3 regions of the Virgibacillus ihumii genome follow, and region 2 is predicted to be linked to each of the others. Evidence: predicted binding sites of a transcription regulator. Region 2 holds the regulator's gene; each other region holds the start of a gene.
What was found. The regulator LexA, encoded in region 2, represses DNA repair genes until DNA is damaged. The targets are predictions, from matches to a motif close to CGAACATATGTTCG.

Region 1: the regulator LexA is predicted to act here: its motif matches at 4,852-4,865, upstream of HUX68_RS18845 (YhjD family protein).
Region 3: the regulator LexA is predicted to act here: its motif matches at 4,392-4,405, upstream of HUX68_RS01415 (YolD-like family protein).

What each region holds. Positions count from the first base shown of each region.
Region 1 covers NZ_CACVAN010000001.1:3,793,360-3,799,609, forward strand. The annotation lists gene HUX68_RS18815 (MBL fold metallo-hydrolase) at 1-202, shown strand, start outside; gene lplA (lipoate--protein ligase) at 307-1,302, shown strand; gene HUX68_RS18825 (hypothetical protein) at 1,380-1,754, shown strand; gene HUX68_RS18830 (fatty acid--CoA ligase family protein) at 1,973-3,511, shown strand; gene HUX68_RS18835 (hypothetical protein) at 3,696-3,836, shown strand; gene HUX68_RS18840 (competence protein ComK) at 3,962-4,495, shown strand; gene HUX68_RS18845 (YhjD family protein) at 4,443-4,832, opposite strand; gene HUX68_RS18850 (TVP38/TMEM64 family protein) at 5,035-5,685, shown strand; gene lepB (signal peptidase I) at 5,742-6,250, shown strand, end outside.
Region 2 covers NZ_CACVAN010000001.1:660,106-666,355, forward strand. The annotation lists gene HUX68_RS03200 (Nramp family divalent metal transporter) at 1-441, shown strand, start outside; gene HUX68_RS03205 (DUF1540 domain-containing protein) at 678-833, shown strand; gene HUX68_RS03210 (YeeE/YedE family protein) at 1,209-2,453, shown strand; gene lexA (transcriptional repressor LexA) at 2,509-3,132, opposite strand; gene HUX68_RS03220 (YneB family resolvase-like protein) at 3,413-4,051, shown strand; gene HUX68_RS03225 (DUF896 domain-containing protein) at 4,229-4,462, shown strand; gene tkt (transketolase) at 4,610-6,250, shown strand, end outside.
Region 3 covers NZ_CACVAN010000001.1:287,649-293,898, forward strand. The annotation lists gene HUX68_RS01400 (DUF4037 domain-containing protein) at 1-676, shown strand, start outside; gene HUX68_RS19385 (hypothetical protein) at 1,189-1,314, shown strand; gene HUX68_RS01405 (M3 family oligoendopeptidase) at 1,347-3,158, opposite strand; gene HUX68_RS01410 (class I SAM-dependent methyltransferase) at 3,304-4,014, shown strand; gene HUX68_RS01415 (YolD-like family protein) at 4,044-4,373, opposite strand; gene HUX68_RS01420 (restriction endonuclease) at 4,702-6,250, shown strand, end outside.

The sequences.
Region 1 (6,250 bases), 3.1 Mb from region 2:
TTATGCTGACCAGGAGGGTTCCAAAGCAGGTCATATGAATAGCATTGATGGAGCCGCCATTGCAAGGGAAGCAAACGTCCGGGAACTTCTGCTTAGTCATTTGCCGCAGTACGGAGATAACAATAAATTGGTGGAAGAAGCTGAGCAGTTTTTTACTGGAACTGTTCAATTAGCGCATTCCGGGTTCACATGGGCGAAATAAATCGGATTTCAATAGGTATGTCGTCCTAGGTTATATCTTTTGATGGAGTGTCGGATTTCCATTACAATAGGATATAGGATGATATTACACAGGGAGGCCATGACATGAAATTCATTGATAATAAAGGAATAACTGATCCGAGTATAAATTTGGCACTGGAAGAATATGTACTGCAAAATTTTGGTGAAAAAGATACATATCTGTTGTTTTATGTTAACAGACCATCGATTATTATCGGACGGAACCAGAACACCATTGAAGAGATTAACACCAATTATGTGGATGAGAACGGAATTAAAGTTGTCCGCCGTCTGTCCGGAGGCGGTGCCGTCTATCATGATGAAGGAAACCTTAACTTCAGTTTTATTACAAAGGACGATGGGGAAAGCTTCCAGAACTTTGCTAAGTTTACGAAGCCTATGGTAGAAGCATTGAACAATCTCGGTGTACCAGCTGAATTGCAGGGGCGCAATGACCTTGCTGCCAATGGACGCAAAATTTCCGGTAATGCAATGTTTTCAACAAAAGGACGCATGTTCAGCCATGGCACCTTAATGCTCGATTCTGAAATTGAGAACGTTGTTTCCGCGCTGAATGTAAAAATGGAAAAGATCAAATCAAAAGGGATTAAGTCCATCCGCAGCCGTGTAGCTAATATTTCTGAATTTCTTGATGAAAAAATCACGATGGACGAGTTTAAGGAAATGATTTTACGCTATATTTTTGATGTGGAAGACGTTAAGGATGTTCCGCAGTATGAACTGTCCGATGAAGATTGGGAGAATGTTCATCAGATTTCCAAAGAGCGATATCAAAAGTGGGATTGGAACTACGGAAAATCACCGAAGTTTAACATTCAGGAGTCTCATAAATTTGACGGGGGACTTGTTGATGTTCGCCTCGATGTGAAAAATGGTCTGATTGAAAACTGTAAAATTTACGGGGATTTCTTCGGTATCGGTGAAGTGAAGGATATTGAACAACAACTGATCGGTGTCCGCCATGAACGGAAAGCGATTGAAGAAGCACTTGCCGATGTTGATATCCCGCATTATCTTGGGAAAATCTCCAAAGAAGAATTTGTTAATCTGTTATATTAACAGTGGAAAGCGGCTCACCGGAATTCGGCGGGCTGCTTTTTTTAGTTGTAAAATAGTGCAACATTCATAAGCAAGGAATGTCAACCGCACAAGCGAAACATCAACCGCACAGGCAAAACATCAACCGCACAAGCGGAACATCAACCGCACAAAGCAGAACATCAACCGCACGAGCGGAACATCAACCGCACGGGCAAAACATCAACCGCACAGGCGGAACATCAACCGCACGAGCGGAACATCAACCGCACGAGCGGAACATCAACCGCACGAGCGGAACATCAACCGCACGAGCGGAACATCAACCGCACGAGCGGAACATCAACCGCACGAGCGGAACATCAACCGCACGAGCGAAACATCAACCGCACGAGCGAAACATCAACCGCACGAGCGAAACATCAACCGCACGAGCAAAAACATCAACCGTACAAGCAGAACATCCCCCATAGTTCTCGACATGAGCATATCCACTCTGGTAAAAATTTCAGCAGAGTAAATGTCAGCGCTTCCACTTGTAATCTGTTCCACGGTATTTTATACTTTAAATAGTTTAAAAATTATAAAGTTTATTAAACACGAAAGGCTGACTTTTTAAGGAAGAGCAGAGCCTTTTGAATTTTTACGAAAAAGTGAATGACTATTCATTCATGACTCGGGGAGGAAAACAATGAATATAACGGATCAATTGTCGTTGACAGCTCAGGAACATCCGCATAAAACAGCATATGTTTTTCAGGATTCGGAGACAAGCTATCTGGAGTTGGAAGGAATGGTCACTAAGTTTGCTTCCAGTCTGCAGCAACTCGGTTACAGTAAAGGGGATCACATCGCACTTGCGTTAGGTAACAGTCCATATTATGTCATTGCGCTGTATGGTGCATTGCGGGTCGGTGCTGTTGTTATTCCGGTTAACCCGATGTACACCTCACATGAGCTAGGTTATATCCTTAAAAATGGTGATGTCAAAGGAATTATTACGATGGATGTTTTGCTGGAAAAATTTGAAGCGATTGCAGATCAGCTGCCGGCGGTTGAACATTACATATCCTGTGATACAGGGTCAAGCAAGTCTTTTGGTGATAGTCCAGTGGTTGATAAAATAGAATCGTTTACGGAGTTGATCAAAGCGGGGAGCTTGGATACGCACACACCGCAGCTGGATGACGAGGATACGGCAATTATTTTGTATACTTCCGGCACGACCGGTAAGCCAAAGGGAGCGATGCTGACTCATCAAAATATCTATTCCAATGCAAAGGATACGGCAGATTATTTGACGATTAACGAAGAAGACCGTGTTATTGCTGCACTGCCAATGTTCCATGTGTTCTGTTTAACGGTGTCATTGAATGCTCCGCTGATGAATGGTGGCACTATACTGATTATGCCGAAGTTCTCACCACAGGAAGTTTTCAAGGTTGCTTCCGAGCAAAAAGCGACTATTTTTGCCGGTGTGCCGACCATGTATAATTATTTGCTGCAAAGCGCTGCTGATCATACCGTTGATTTTTCGGGGATCCGGCTTTGTATCTCCGGTGGTTCATCCATGCCGGTAGCTCTTTTGAAAAATTTCGAAGAGGTGTTTAATGTTCGTGTTTCGGAAGGGTACGGTCTGTCTGAAGCAGCACCAGTTACCTGTTTTAATCCGTTGGACCGGCCAAGAAAGCCTGGTTCGATTGGTCAAAGCATTCTGAATGTGGAAAATAGGGTCATGAATGAGTTTGGCGAAGAGGCAGAGGTTGGAGAAGTCGGGGAGCTTGCCGTTCGCGGGCCAAATGTCATGAAAGGTTATTACAAACTGCCGGAGGAAACGGAAATGGCTTTGCGGGATGGCTGGCTCTATACCGGTGATATGGCGCGAATGGATAATGAAGGCTATTTTTATATTGTTGACCGGAAAAAGGATATGATTCTTGTTGGCGGCTATAATGTGTATCCGCGTGAAGTGGAGGAAGTATTGTATGAACATCCAGGTATTGCTGAAGCGGCTGTTATCGGTGCTCCGCATCCCGATACAGGTGAATCAGTGAAATGCTTTGTCGTCACGAAAGATTCGACGCTGACAGAGGATGTTTTATTGGAGTTTTGCAATGCACATCTGGCTAAATACAAAATTCCATCCAGTATTGAGTTTTTGGATGAATTGCCAAAAAATACAACCGGAAAAATTTTGCGGAAAGTTCTTCGTGACAAAGTGAACCAATAATTCAGTACGATACTTTTTCCTAATACAGCTTGTTTTTTTAAGTCCGATTCGCCAATGAACCGGACTTAAAATTTGTGTTCATTTTGCTGATTTCTACGCTTTCGGAGAATACTGCAATAAAGGCATTACTGCATAAAAACAACCCAGTTCTGGCATACTGCTAATAAAAAGGATGGTGTTCAATATGGAAAGGGAGCGAAATATGCCGGAATTGGCGACGTTTACGTTGTTGAACCCTGACTTTCATGCACGGGTTGATCAGACCGTCGGTGAAACGTCGGACAATGCGAATGTTGAAAACGAAAATAAATCGACAGATCCGTAATTTAGGCCAATGTAAGTAAAAATAGTGTTGAAAATTACAAAAATAGATACCATTTTTGTGAAAAATTTGGTAAATTAGTAGTAGGCCTTTTTCTTTTCCTGAAATATGGAAAGGATGTTAACCAAATGACTGATTTAGTGTTTAACGATTTCTATACTCCAACACACGAAGTTACCCCTCTTACAATGGCCGTTTTGACACAGTTTGATCAAAACGGGAATACCAATACGTGTGTGCTTGAGGAACAGACTGAATCTATTGTTCCGTTCTCTCCCAGCAAAATTATTGACAATGCGTGCAAATTTTTCGGGTCCAGTCTGCGGGGCAGACAGGACGGGACAAGAGACATCTGTGGGATTACACATAAGGCTCCGATAGCTGTTGACCCTTCCAGCGGCATGTATTTTTTCCCGACAACTTCACCCGCAAGCTCCAAATGTTCATGGGTTGCCCATTCTCATATTGATCAGGTAACCCAAGTGGATAACAGCCATACGGAAGTACTTTTCAAAAATGGCAAACGGATAATGATTCCTGTCTCTTACGGCTCCATGCTGAACCAAATACAACGCACCGCGCAATTCCGTTACTTGCTGGATAACCGGATCAAGTATTTGCTGAAACAGAATGCTGATATGGTGGCAGAGCCTTTTGCATAAGCTCCTGGATAATGACTTCCACCTTTTTGCGAATAGCCGGATTGAAATAATTCCGTTTTTCTTCACGCCCATTGCACAAAAACAGGAAAGATGAAAATGAATCATTTTTATTTAATGTAAGAACTTTGAGTTTGTGTTTTTGCATACTTTTCCGCAGCTGCCTGCGTTCATTCGCTGCTTCCGTATTCATTTTTTCCAGAAGCTCCATGTATGGCTCCTTTATTTTAAACGATCCATTTTGGATATGCTGAATATCCTGCTGTATGACAACCATTGCCATCGAAAGAAACAGAAAGCGTGACGCCAACTGGAATTCTTCTTCACTGAGATAGCGCATGATGACCCCTCCAAATTATCGAACGTTTGTTCTTTTATTTATTATATGACAAAGCAGCCGAAAAATACAATAAAATGTTTGAGAAGAGAAAGAGGCCGAATTAAAAATGCTATGCAGAAAGTGAGGTTTACTTTAAAATAAAAGGAGACAAACTAGACAATGAAGTATTTAAATGTTCGAGAGGAATAGGGGACTTTGGCGAATGTATTTGTTTAATCTCAGCATAGCTAATTGGAGAAGATTATTGGAAGAAGACAAATTTGATGAATATATTATGCAGTTACTGAACCAGTATGAAAGCCTTGGACCGATTCCGGGTATTTTGCTTCCATTTCTGGAGTCATTTCTGCCATTCCTGCCGCTGCTTGTGTTTGTGGCCGCCAATGCCGCAGCATATGGTTTGCTTGAAGGTTTTCTATTATCATGGGCAGGCTCGAGTGTAGGATCAATTCTAGTATTTTTGCTAGTCCGAAGACTTGGAGATAAACGGGTGTTCAAAGGGATACGCAAAAACAAACAGGTTCGTAAAGTCACTGCCTGGGTGGAGCGGCATGGCTTCGGTCCGCTGTTTTTGCTGATGTGTTTTCCGTTCTCCCCTTCATCGGTTATTAATGTTGTTTCCGGGTTGTCGAAAATAAGCAAACAGCAATTTATTCTGGCTGTTTTACTTGGGAAATCGGTGATGATCTTTTCCATCTCCTATGTTGGATCAAGCATCATGGAATTTGCCAAAGAGCCGGTGAAGACCATTATTGTTGGTGTCTGTATTACATTGTTCTGGGTGATTGGGAAGTATATTGAAAAAAGATTACAGCGCAAAGCCTTGATTAAAGAGATTTCCGACCAGGATTAATTTTATATCGAATTGGGTATGATGGACAATGAGAAATGATTCTGGAGGAAAAGAATATGATAAAAAAGTTTTTTTTAAGAATCATACCTGTTGTGATTCTGGCGGCCGCACTTGCTTTTGTATTCAGGTCTTATCTGTTCGCCAGTTATGTAGTGGAAGGTGAATCGATGGAGCCTACTTTATATGATGGGAATATGATGATGGTAAATAAAGTTGCCTATGATTTGGCTGATGTTGATCGTTTTGACGTTATCGTATTTCATGCAACAAAGCAAACAGATTATGTGAAACGTGTTATTGGTCTGCCTGGTGACAAAATCGTCTACAAAAACGATAAACTTTATGTAAATGGCAAATATGTCGAAGAAGAATTTCTGGAACCGTTTAAAAAAGTCAGTGATGACAAACCATACACAAAAGATTTTACATTAGTGGAAACCACCGGAAAAACAACTGTACCTGAGGGAAAGCTGTTTGTCATGGGGGATAACCGTGATAACAGTCTGGACAGTCGTAAATTCGGTTTTGTGTCGATGGACAGGCTTGTCGGTAAAGTGGACATTAC
Region 2 (6,250 bases):
ATTTATGGGGAAAGGTTCGGAACTGTAGCTACTTGGTTACTTCTTATTGGGTTCTGGGCAGCTGCGTTCACATCTTTGCTTTCCGCTTTTAATGGGCTTCCTTATATTTTCACAGATTTTGTTCAATTATTAAAGAACAAAGATAAAGACTCAAATCGTGATATTTCCGAACAGGATCCTGCTTATCGTGCTTACTTGCTTTGGCTGACGTTTCCGTCCATGTTGTTTTTATTTGTGGACGATCCAGTTTTACTTGTTATGATTGGACTGGCATTTAGTGCAACAATTCTCCCCTTTCTTGCCATTACATTAATGTTGCTTTTAAATTCGAAAAAGGTAGTAAAACAATATCGAAATGGGATAGCCAATAACCTTATTTTAGGGGCGATCATTGTTATTTTTGTGGCTCTTGCAGCAATAGAGATATACAACACTTTTTGAATAGAAGATCGATGATGTTTTGTTATATGAGTTTGACAAAAAATACAGTGGGCCTGAAAAAATATCCGTTGTCAGTTTGCATGGAAATGTATAAAAATAAACCATTTAGAAACACCGCAAAGAGTATAATCTGCGCGGTGTTTTAATTTGAGTAAACATTATAATTAGTAAAGTATTTAATCGTTTTTATTTTTTATGTTTTGTTTGTCAATGATAAAGATGAAGGAGGTGTTAAAATGGCAAAGGATGTACTTTGCGAGGTAAATAATTGTACTTATTGGGGCGATGGCAATATTTGTAACGCTGACCGGATATATGTTGTTACCCACAAACAGTCGAAAGCCAGAACAACAGAGGAAACCGATTGCAAAACGTTTGAACCTAGAAGTTAAAGAGTAAGTCACTTCAAGTTCAGATGAAAGCTAATTTTAATTAGGGGCGTGTTGGAGAATTTTATATTCTTCAGCACGCATGATTGTTAATGTCCTTAACGGAGTTGCAAGATTTCGAACAGCTTTAAATCATGAATAACTACTCCGTACATAAATATAAACTTGTATCCTTTGAATTTTACTGTTCAAAGGGTTTTTGTTGGCAAATAAAGTATAAAATCCTTTCTTACTGATAAGTGAAACTATGGCTGTCACCTAAAGGGTTGGTGAAACCAAGTTTTCTAATGACAAATTTTCATTATTGACTTTTACGCAGTGATGTATTAGCCTTTAAATTAATTCCGAGTAAATTTATGAGAAATGGAGGCTATAATTATGGCGATTCCAAGTAATGTCATGAAAGATGCGAGTGGAGAGAAGCATCCATCTCTGCCGTCTCCCCAAAAAACGAAGATTACAATCGGAATAATGATTATCGCACTATTAAGTTATGCAATTATGACTACTGCAGGGCTTAAGAATACAATGACAATGTGGGTCGGGCTGCTTTTGGGTATTACTCTATTTCATGCCCGTTTTGGTTTTACCTCGGCTTTCAGAAGGCTAATGTCAGTTGGCAATGGGCAGGCAATGCGTGCGCACATGATTATGATGGCTGTTGCCTGTACATTATTCGCTCCTATATTATCAATGGGATTAGGATTTTTCGGAAATGACCCATCAGGATATGTTTCCCCTGTTGGAACGAGTGTTGTTGTAGGTGCTTTTATATTTGGAATAGGCATGCAGCTTGGCGGTGGATGTGCATCCGGAACACTATATGCGGTTGGCGGAGGTCGTACTGCAATGTTCGTAACACTGCTTGCATTTATTGTTGGTTCTGTGCTGGGAGCATGGCATTGGAATTTTTGGGTTAATGAAACACCATCATTTCCGGCAATTTCACTGGCAACCAGTACGGATTTGGGGTATGTTGGTGCCTGGGCTGTACAGATCATTCTTTTTGGATTGATTTTCGGGGCTGCATACTATTTTGACAAAAAACGAACACCACCTGTTATAAAGCCGGTGCCAAGTGAAAAAGGCTGGGTTCGAATACTGCGTGGATCGTGGCCGTTATGGGTTGCGGCAATTCTATTAGCGGTTTTTAATGCATTAACGTTATTGGTAAGAGGTACCCCTTGGGGTGTTACATCTGCTTTTGCTCTGTGGGGGTCCAAAATAGCAATGTTCTTCGGCATCGATGTCACCGAATGGGTTTATTGGTCCGGCGAACGTGCCGCTTCATTGGATCAATCTGTTCTTATGCACTCAACAAGTGTCCTGGACTTTGGCGTTATTCTTGGCGCCTTTTTGGCTTCAACTGCCGGAGGTATTTTTACGCTTAGAAAGATTGGATTGAAACGAATTTCAGCTGCGGTAATTGGCGGTATCCTGATGGGGTATGGTTCAAGGATTGCCTTTGGATGTAATATCGGTGCGTATTTTGGCGGGATTGCTTCATTCAGCCTTCATGGTTGGGTTTGGATGATTATGGCACTTGCCGGTACTTTCCTCGCGCTTTATTTACGACCGTTGTTTGGCATGTCGGTACCAAAGCCGAAAGACACATTTTGCTAGTTTAATAGATACGAAAAAGCATCCGTCAGCAGTAAAATGACGGATGCTTTCTTAATTAGTGAATATTTCGGTATAATCCAATTACCTTGCCAAGTATTGTTACATTTGGATAGATGAGCGGGTCCATTGTAGCATTCTCCGGCTGCAGACGAATATGGTTCTTTTCCTTAAAGAATCGTTTAACCGTTGCTTCGTCCTCCTCCGTCATGGCAACAACAATATCTCCATTTTGTGCTGTGTTCTGCTGTTTTACAATCACCATGTCACCATCCAAAATACCAGCTTCAATCATACTTTCACCTTCTATGACCAGAACAAATAAATTGTCATCTGGTCCGGCACTTGAACTGGGCAGCGGTACAAATTCCTCAATATTTTCCACAGCAGTAATCGGTAAACCAGCTGTTACTTTACCTATTACTGGCGCATAGCGTGCTTCTTCCTGCGGTATGTTCATATCTTCGGATAGATCCAAGACTTCGATTGCTCTTGGTTTTGTTGGATCCCTTCTGATAAATCCCTTGCTTTCAAGTCTGGCTAAATGGCCATGTACTGTCGAACTGGATGCAAGTCCCACAGCTACTGCAATTTCACGAACGGAAGGTGGATATCCTTTTTCTTTTACCTGTTCCTTTATATAGTCGAGTATTGCCTGCTGCCTCTTGGATAGTTTGTTCATCTATTAAACACCTCGCGCATAGTATTTATTAATGATAGTTTATCATTAAAATTTAGGGAAAGCAAACATTCGTTCGAAAAAAGGTTGACAAGATCATTTGTTCGTATATAATGAAATATAGAGATGCGAACAGAGGTTCTAAATTTACGATGAAGGGACTGATAAATATGTTTGAAAAGATTACGAAGACAGATGTATTTTATATAGTTGCTTTTGCATTGGCGCTGGTGTTTTTATATTTTACAATGGTTACAAGTGCATAATACAAGGAGTTATTCCAATGAGAGCAGTCATATATTGCAGGGTAAGTACCAACAAGAAGGCACAGGAAACCTCCTTAGCCAGACAAAAGGAAGAACTGATAAAATTGGCAAACAGGAATAATTTTACGATCATAACAGCTATTGAAGAACAGGAAAGCGGCTATGAGATTGACAGAGAAGGTATTTTTGAAATGCTTGATTATTTTTCAGATGGACAAGCAGATATATTGCTGATACAGGATGAAACAAGACTGGGCAGAGGAAATACCAAAATTGCACTATTTCATCAATTACAGAAATTAAAAGTGCCTATATATACAAGTTTACACGGTGGAGAAGTGGAAGTTTCAGAATCTGATTCCATGGTATTGCAAATTGTCGGCATCGTCGAAGAGTATCAACGTAAACTTCAAAATGCTAAAATCAGGCGCGGTATGAAACGGGCAGTCCGTGATGGTTTTAATCCGGGTCAAAATTTAACCAACCGTAATCAGGCACCCGGCCGTGAAAGGGTAGTGTTCCCAATTGAAGAAGTCGTTCAATTAAGACAGAATGAAATGACCTTCGAAGAAATAACCCGCAGGCTTAATAATTTAGGTTATTCCGTTTCTAAAGCAACAGTTCATCGCAGATATCAGGAATACGTAAATTCTTGAATCTGCTCTATATAAAAGGTAGTATTGAGAGGCAGGAACACCAATATGTTCTTGCCTTTTTTCTAATGTCAGATATTATAAATGAAACAATACCTTATTAAGGAAGACTTCGGCACTCATTACAAATTTGGGTTGAATGCCGGGCTTATCCAATATGCAGTGACCAGGAGGGTTTGCATGATTTCAAAAGAAAAATTGAATCGTATAAATGAGCTTGCTAAAAAATCAAAAGAATCAGGACTGACTGACGCTGAAAAAGCGGAACAAAAAGAGTTAAGACAGGAATATTTGAAGAATGTCCGCAAATCATTTAAAAATCAATTCAAGTCGATGACTGTGATGGACCGCGAAGGCAATGATGTCACACCAAAAAAAGTGCGGGATTTACAGGAACGTAATAAAAAGCATTGATTGGTTATTGGTAATTGTCCCAATGGTGCTCCGGATTTGACGTAGCATATATATCAATGGGCTCCTGAAAAAACTTGTTACGAGTATGTTTTCGTTATAGAATAAAAAAGGATACAAACAAGAATTGAATCGGAAAGGGGAATTTCATTGTCACAGAACACAGAACAACTATCGATTAATACAATTCGTACCTTGGCAATTGATGCTATTGAAAATGCCAATTCAGGTCACCCGGGCTTGCCGATGGGGGCTGCCCCTATGGCCTATACGTTATGGACCGACTTTATGACCCACAATCCGAAAAACTCCAAATGGTTTAACCGTGACCGTTTTGTATTATCGGCTGGTCATGGCTCCATGCTGCAATACGGTTTATTGCATCTGTCCGGTTATGACGTAACGATTGATGATTTAAAATCATTCCGTCAGTGGGGCTCTAGAACACCAGGACACCCGGAGGTTCATCACACAGATGGTGTAGAGGCAACCACAGGACCACTTGGACAAGGACTTGCTATGTCAGTAGGGATGGCGATGGCCGAGACACACTTAGCTTCCCTTTATAATAAAGAGGATATCAACATTGTCGACCATTACACGTACGCAATTGTGAGTGACGGCGATCTGATGGAAGGTATTTCACATGAGTCTGCATCCCTTGCAGGCCATTTGGGGTTAGGTAAACTCATCGCGTTGTATGATTCCAATGACATTTCGCTTGACGGTGACTTGGATCGTGCATTTTCCGACGATACGGAAAGCCGCTTCAAGGCATATGGCTGGCAGGTTATTCGCGTAGAAGATGGTAATAATCTGACGGAAATCCGCAATGCGATTAAAGAGGCAAAAGAAAACACGGAACAACCTACGTTAATCGAGGTTAAAACGGTTATTGGCTATGGTTCGCCAAACAAATCGGCTTCTGCTGCTTCACATGGTGCTCCACTTGGTGCGGATGAAGTAAAATTGACAAAAGAATATTATAAATGGACACATGATGATTTTCATGTGCCGGAAGAAGTATATGCTGACTTTAATGAAAAAATCGGAAAAGATGGAGCAGACGCTGAGGATAATTGGAATGCTCTATTTGCTTCCTATAAAGAAAAATATCCCGACGCTGCGAGGGAACTGGAACTTGCGATGAAAGGTGAACTGCCGGAAAACTGGAACGAAAATCTTCCCGTCTATGAGGCCGGGAAAGATTCTGCAGCAACCAGAGCCACTTCAGGAGAGGTACTCAATGAAATTTCCAAAGCTGTTCCGTATTTCTTTGGGGGCAGTGCAGATTTGGCAGGTTCCAACAAAACAACGGTTAAAAATGAAGAAGACTTTTCGTTGCAAAATCACGCAGGTAAGAACATCTGGTTTGGTGTTCGTGAATTTGCTATGGCTGCCGCAACCAATGGAATGGCATTGCATGGCGGATTAAAAGTATATGCCGGTACTTTCTTTGTATTCAGTGACTACATGCGCCCGGCAATTCGTCTATCGGCAATTATGAATACACCAGTGACGTACGTGTTTACACACGATTCGATTGCAGTAGGGGAAGATGGTCCAACTCACGAACCAATCGAACAGTTGGCGTCACTCCGGGCAATGCCTGGCCTGTCATTGATTCGTCCTGCAGATGGAAATGAAGTACAGGCAGCCTGGAGACTTGCACTTGAGGCAGAAGACAAGCCGACGGCCCTGGTACTGACCAGACAGGGACTGCCTACACTGAAAGGTACACAGGAAAATGCATATGAAGGTGTCAAAAAAGGTGCTTATGTTGTAAGTAAA
Region 3 (6,250 bases), 370 kb from region 2:
CGCTCCGACAGATGATGATCGCCAGGAACCCATCAATGAAGTGAACGGTACAATTTTATCGTATCATCCATATGAAGAGAAAGAGTGGTCCGAAGCTTTTTTGGATCAAGACGGCATCAAGTTTGAAATAAGCAGTTTCTTGTCCGTGACGGTTGAGTACTTTATCTCCGAGGTGGTGGAAGGATATGAAACGGATGTTGATAAACAGTGTATTGCAGCGTCTATTGATGATGGAATAAGTCTCTTCGGGGAAGAAAAAATTAATACACTGAAAGATAGAGTTGCGACGTATCCAATATGTCTTTCCAATCAAATGATTTTAGAAAATCTTTCGCTGGGAAGTCGATGGAATAATCGTATGGCCCTATTAAAACGACAGGATTGGCTAATGCTATATGATGTTATCTGCGGCGTGCAAAAGAATCTATTTGGTATTTTGTTTGGCCTGAATCATATGTACGTTTCACATCCTGTCTATAAGTGGATGCAGTACAATATTGAGCAGATGCAGATTAAGCCGGACAATCTATATGATAGAATGACAAATATTTTGATAGGCGATCCCAAGACGGCTTTATACCAATTAGAAATATTAATTAATGACGTAATCGTATTGATTAAGAAACATCATCCTGATTTGGATATAACTGAACATAAGAGAAATCTGGATATGTGAAATGAATAAAAGCGAAGTCGCCCCCAACAATCGAAGTCCTGCTGAATTGGGCGAACTCAGTGTCCAAACATGCGAACTTCGGATGAAACGTGCGAAGTCGGCACTCAAACGAGCGAAGTCCGGCCGAAACGTGCAAAGTAAGTGCCCAAACGTGCGAACTCTGGCTGAAAATGTGCGAAGTCGGCACTCAAACGTGCGAACCCCGGCTGAAACGTGCAGGATACGATTTCATTATAAAGATCGCAAATGTACTCCACTCAAAGAAAGAAAAAGATTGCTATAAAGCAACCTTCAAATTGAAAATTAGTCTCCAGCTTCAATGACAGCAACGATGGCAGCTATGGCTGAAGTTATAAGAACTGTTCCAATTACAAGACCAATAACAAAATTTTCTTGTGAAATTCCTAGAATATCCATTGTACAACGTTCCTTCCATTATCGTAGTTGTAATGAATATTATAACATAATTTGACAAGTGTAAAACCAGCATTGTATAGAAAAGAGGTGGAATAATGGGTCTTATTGCTGTTTTAGTCGTCTTGACATCTGCGGGCTTCTTATATTTTATGGGTGAATCGGGTTTTGATTGGGGTAAACCTGTTAATGAAAAGGATAGTATAAATGATGACCACCCCTAAAAGTCAGTGGGGTGGCCGTCATTGATTCATTGTTAAAAATTATACGGACGGGCGACGACATACTTTTCCGTCAACTGCAGATACGTTTCAATCGCGTCCTGCACCGGTTGCAATGCTGCATTCCAGAATTCCTTCTCTTTCATATCCTTGTTTAAATATGTCTCTGCCAGTTGCTCAACTGTCATCCGGCCGGTGTTTCGCAGTATCTCGTCATATGTGTCAGGAAATTGGCTGCCTTGTTCCTGTGCCAATGCGTAAATACCATTGCTGAACAGGTAGCCGACAGTATATGGAAAATTGTAAAATGACTGCTCGGTATCGTAAAGATGGGGGATGGTGATCCACTCATATGGATTGGTTTCATCAAGTACATCACCATATATCTGTGAAAATTCGTTCTCCATTAAACTGGAGATTTTCTCAACTGTCAGCAGCCCCTGTTTTCTTTTTTCATAAAGCTTTTGTTCAAAATGAAACATTGCTGGAACAGTTACCTGGTATTTCAGGCCGTTGATAATTTTTTGCTCGAGTAGAGAAAGCTTATCCGTTTCATTTTTTGCATGGTCAATTGCGGCATCCAGTACCAGGTTTTCCATGAAGGTGGATGCTGTCTCGGCAACACTGGTGCTGACTTGACTGGCAAATTCAGGTTCGTCATGCAGAATATGATTGTGATATGCATGCCCTAGTTCGTGTGCAATTGTGACGACATCCTGATAGGTTCCTCTGAAGGTCAGGAAAACCCGGCTCTCCTTGGAGTATGTCATGTTTGCACAGAATCCGCCTTGCATTTTGCCTTTTCGGTCTTCCGCTTCAATCCAGCCTTCACGGAATGCTTTTTCCACAAATTTTCCCAGTTTTTCACTGAAGGAATGGTACTGGGTAATAATGATGTTTGCCGCTTCATCGTAGGAAATTGTTTTGTTGCTTGAAAATGCCGGAGCATCCGTGTCATACCAGTTTAGCTTATCAAGTCCCATTACGGCTGCTTTCCGTTTGTAATATGTTTGTGCAGCGTCACTGTTGTCCTTAATGGCTGTCAGCATTGCCCGAATCGATTGTTCGTTAATGCGGTTTTCGTCGAGTGCTTCTTTTAGCAGGTTGTTCCATCCGCGGAGATTGTATGTATCAAGTCGGTACCCGCTGATCCGGTTGAGAACGGTTTTGAATGTTTCAGCATTCTCTTTACAAACTGTTATAAGTGCGCGTGCTGAATTTTTTCGTAATGTGCGGTTTTCGGCAAACATGGCGTTGCTGAAAGCCTGCTCAACAGATAGTTCTTCTGTTTGACCGTCTTTTTCCAGCGGGATCCGGAGATTTCCCATCACTTGTTCATAATAATCTTCCCAGCCGGCAAATCCGTTAATCGAAAGACGGTTAATCAGCTTTTCCATTTTTGCCGGAAGTTTGTCTTCTAATTTGCCTTTGCGCTCTTCTAAATAAAATTGATATCCCTGAACTTCTTTATTTTTTAAAAGTACGTTCCACTCAGTTTCCGATATTTTTGCAAGAAGTCTATCCATATCAAGTTTTATAGTCTCAAAATCAACCTGAATTTTGCTGCTTTCCTCCATTAAATTTTCAACAACCGGGTCATTCACGTGGACTGCATACAGACAAAAAACATAGTCGTCCAGTTCTTCGACCATTGCTGAAAATGTTTGAAGCTCCCGCAAAATATGGACGATATTTTCTATGTCTGCTGTATCCACGGTATTTATTTTGAGCGGTAATGATTCCATCTGTCTTTTCAGCCGAGCTATTCGTTTATGTAATGCCTCGGAATCTTTCCCGCCCGGATACAATGACTCCAGATTCCAGGTTTGATTCGTCGTGTTCTTCATTTCGATTCCTCCCCCATATATCAGTAATTCTTATTATAGAGCAATTCGACTGTTTCTGTATCGTTCCTAGGACTGATTTGGGTTCATGCCCGGTGCTGTTATGGTAAAATAATCATATATTATTTTGCGTGGGAAGGTGAGTCAATTGGAGGATTCAGCAAAACATACATACGACAAACTGGCCGGTACGTATCAGAATGATATTGATGAAGCGAGTCCATATAACGCATATTACGAGCGGCCGGCGATGATGGCTGCACTGCCTGAGGATTTATCCGAGAAAAGGGTGCTTGATGCCGGATGTTCGGCAGGATGGTACCTCGCACAATTGGTGGATCGGGGTGCGGATGTTACCGGAATTGATGTGAGTTCGGAAATGGTCAAAGAAGCCCGGATACGACTGGGTGACAGGGCGACCATTCTTTGTCATGACTTGCAGAAGACATTGCCCTTTGAGGATGATTCCTTTGATGTCATCGTCAGTTCATTAACACTGCACTATTTGCAGGACTGGACGGCGACATTCAGGGAATTTAACCGCGTTTTGAAAGCAGGCGGGATCCTGCTGTTTTCAGTTCATCATCCGTTCATGGATTTTTCAAGATTTCAATGCAAGGATTATTTTGAAACGCATCTTTTAACGGATAGGTGGGAAAAGCCGAGCATCACGATTGATGTCAGTTTTTACCGCAGGCCAATGCAGGATATAATAGGGGAGACGGTGCGTTTTTTTACGTTGGATCAGCTGATTGAACCAACTCCTCAGCCAAAAATGAAGGCAATGGCTGCTAAATCCTATCAGTATCTCATGACCAATCCGCATTTTTTAATTATCAAAGCCACATCAACGAAATAAACTTACCGATGGAAGTAATCGCCCTGAGCTCACAGCACGGTTACTTCCAAAATACTGTCAAAAGAGATGTTATTTGTTGCAGAGTGCTTTAGATATAAGCTTTTCTTCTCCATATTAATTTCGCTGATTTTTCCCTTTGTTACTGCAAAATCATGTTCAGCGAAATATACGATTTCAACAGGAAGATCGTTATGGATGGCGCATTGCAGCTTCATGTCGATTTCTTCACGCTGCTGCTCATCAATGAGGGGTTTTTTCTTAAATTCCATCTCAGCAAAAATTTCCCTCAGCATCTGGACATGTTCAGGAATCATCATCGTTGAACCAATCCACTTTTTTGAACCACGATCATTAATCATATATATCACCTTCATTACGGAACGTTTGTTCGATTATAACATAACGTTCTTGGATTGTGAATTGGTTGTACAATAAGTGGGTAGGGGGTTCCATTTTATTGTGTACCATATTTGTTAATATGGAGTCATGGAAGTATTAAAATTCATTGATAATAATGAACGATTTTTAATACATTAAGTAGTAGTTCCAATTTAATTATTTAATAGCTTATGTTTATTATTATTTTTGAACAGAATATTTGGTATTATATTCGTAGGTCAATATAACTAGAAGTTTACATATTTTTTAAAAATTAACAGGTAGGCTGTTTGGAAAGGAGAATGAGGAATGGCTGGAAATATGTATCAGGTTGAAATAAAACATGACGGTTTAAACAAATATCGAATTATTAAGGGATCAGATCGTAGGGTTGTTAAACAAAAAGCACTAGCACAAGAAAGACAATGGGAAGAGATGTGGCACAAAAAATTGGAAGCAGAAAGAAAAAAAGAAGAGAGGGAAAAGGCTGCCAGAGAAAAAGAGGAGAAAAAAGCCTTAGCTATGCAATTGACAGAGGAAGCAGAACAGCAGTTACAAAATATTGAAAATACATTATCATTTACATTAACTATTGACGACAAAATTGACTGGGAATCATTGAAGGATACATCTGAGTACACTATTCCAGAGCCTGACGAACCTAACTATGTTGATATCCCAGATGAACCGGACAAAAATAGCTCAGACTATAAGCCGAAGCTCAATATACTTGACAGATTTTCTGCTAAACGTAAAGAAAATAAAATTGAGCAAATGGATAAACTTTTTGAAGAGAATTATGGGAATTGGGAACTGAAGAAGAAACAAATAATAGCTGAAAATGAAGAGGTAGACAATGGTTATAAAGAGCAGTTGCAAATATGGGAAAATGAAAAACAAGAGTTTTTACAAGAACAGGCTGAGAAAAATCATGCTATAGACATACAGAAAGAAAACTATTTAAAAAAGATCCCAACAGCAATAGTGGATTATTGTGATATGGTCTTAACTAATTCAATATACCCCAAGGAGTTTCCACAAGAATTTGATATTGATTTTAATCCGGAAAGCAAGAATTTAATTGTTGATTATTCTTTGCCAGCCCCAATTGAATTGCCAAGATTAAAAGGGGTTAAATACGTTCAATCCCGCGACGATTTTAAAGAAGCATTTCTCTCTGACTCTGTCTTCAATAAAATGTATGATAATTTATTATATCAGATTACTTTACGGTCACTTCATGAATTGTTTGAAGCAGATATAATAAGTGGAATTGATTCTATAGTATTTAATGGTTGGGTTAATTCAATAGATAAAAGCACTGGAAATGAAGTTAATTCGTGTGTGTTAAGTATACAAGCGACTAAAGAAGAGATAATGGACCTTAATCTCTCACAAGTGGATCCAAAGGCATGTTTTAAAAACTTAAAGGGAATTGGAAGCAGTAAGTTACATAGCCTTGCTCCCGTTGCGCCAATTATAAAAATCGATCGAAATGATCCCAGGTTTGTTTCCTCGTATGATTTGGGAGATGGATTGAGTGAGTCCGATAATTTGGCAGCTATGGATTGGCAGGACTTTGAACATTTAATTCGAGAGTTGTTTGATAAGGAATTTAATCAGTCTGGAGGAGAGGTTAATATTACCAGAGCAAGTAGAGATGGGGGTGTTGATGCAATTGCCTTTGACCCAGATCCTATTAGAGGTGGTAAAATAGTTATACAGGCAAAAAGATATACTAATGTTGTAGGTGTTTCCGCGGTCAGAGATTTGTATGGTACTGTATTAAACGAGGGGGCGACAAAAGGGATTTTAGTTTCAACAGCTGACTATGGACCTGATGCATATAAATTTTCTA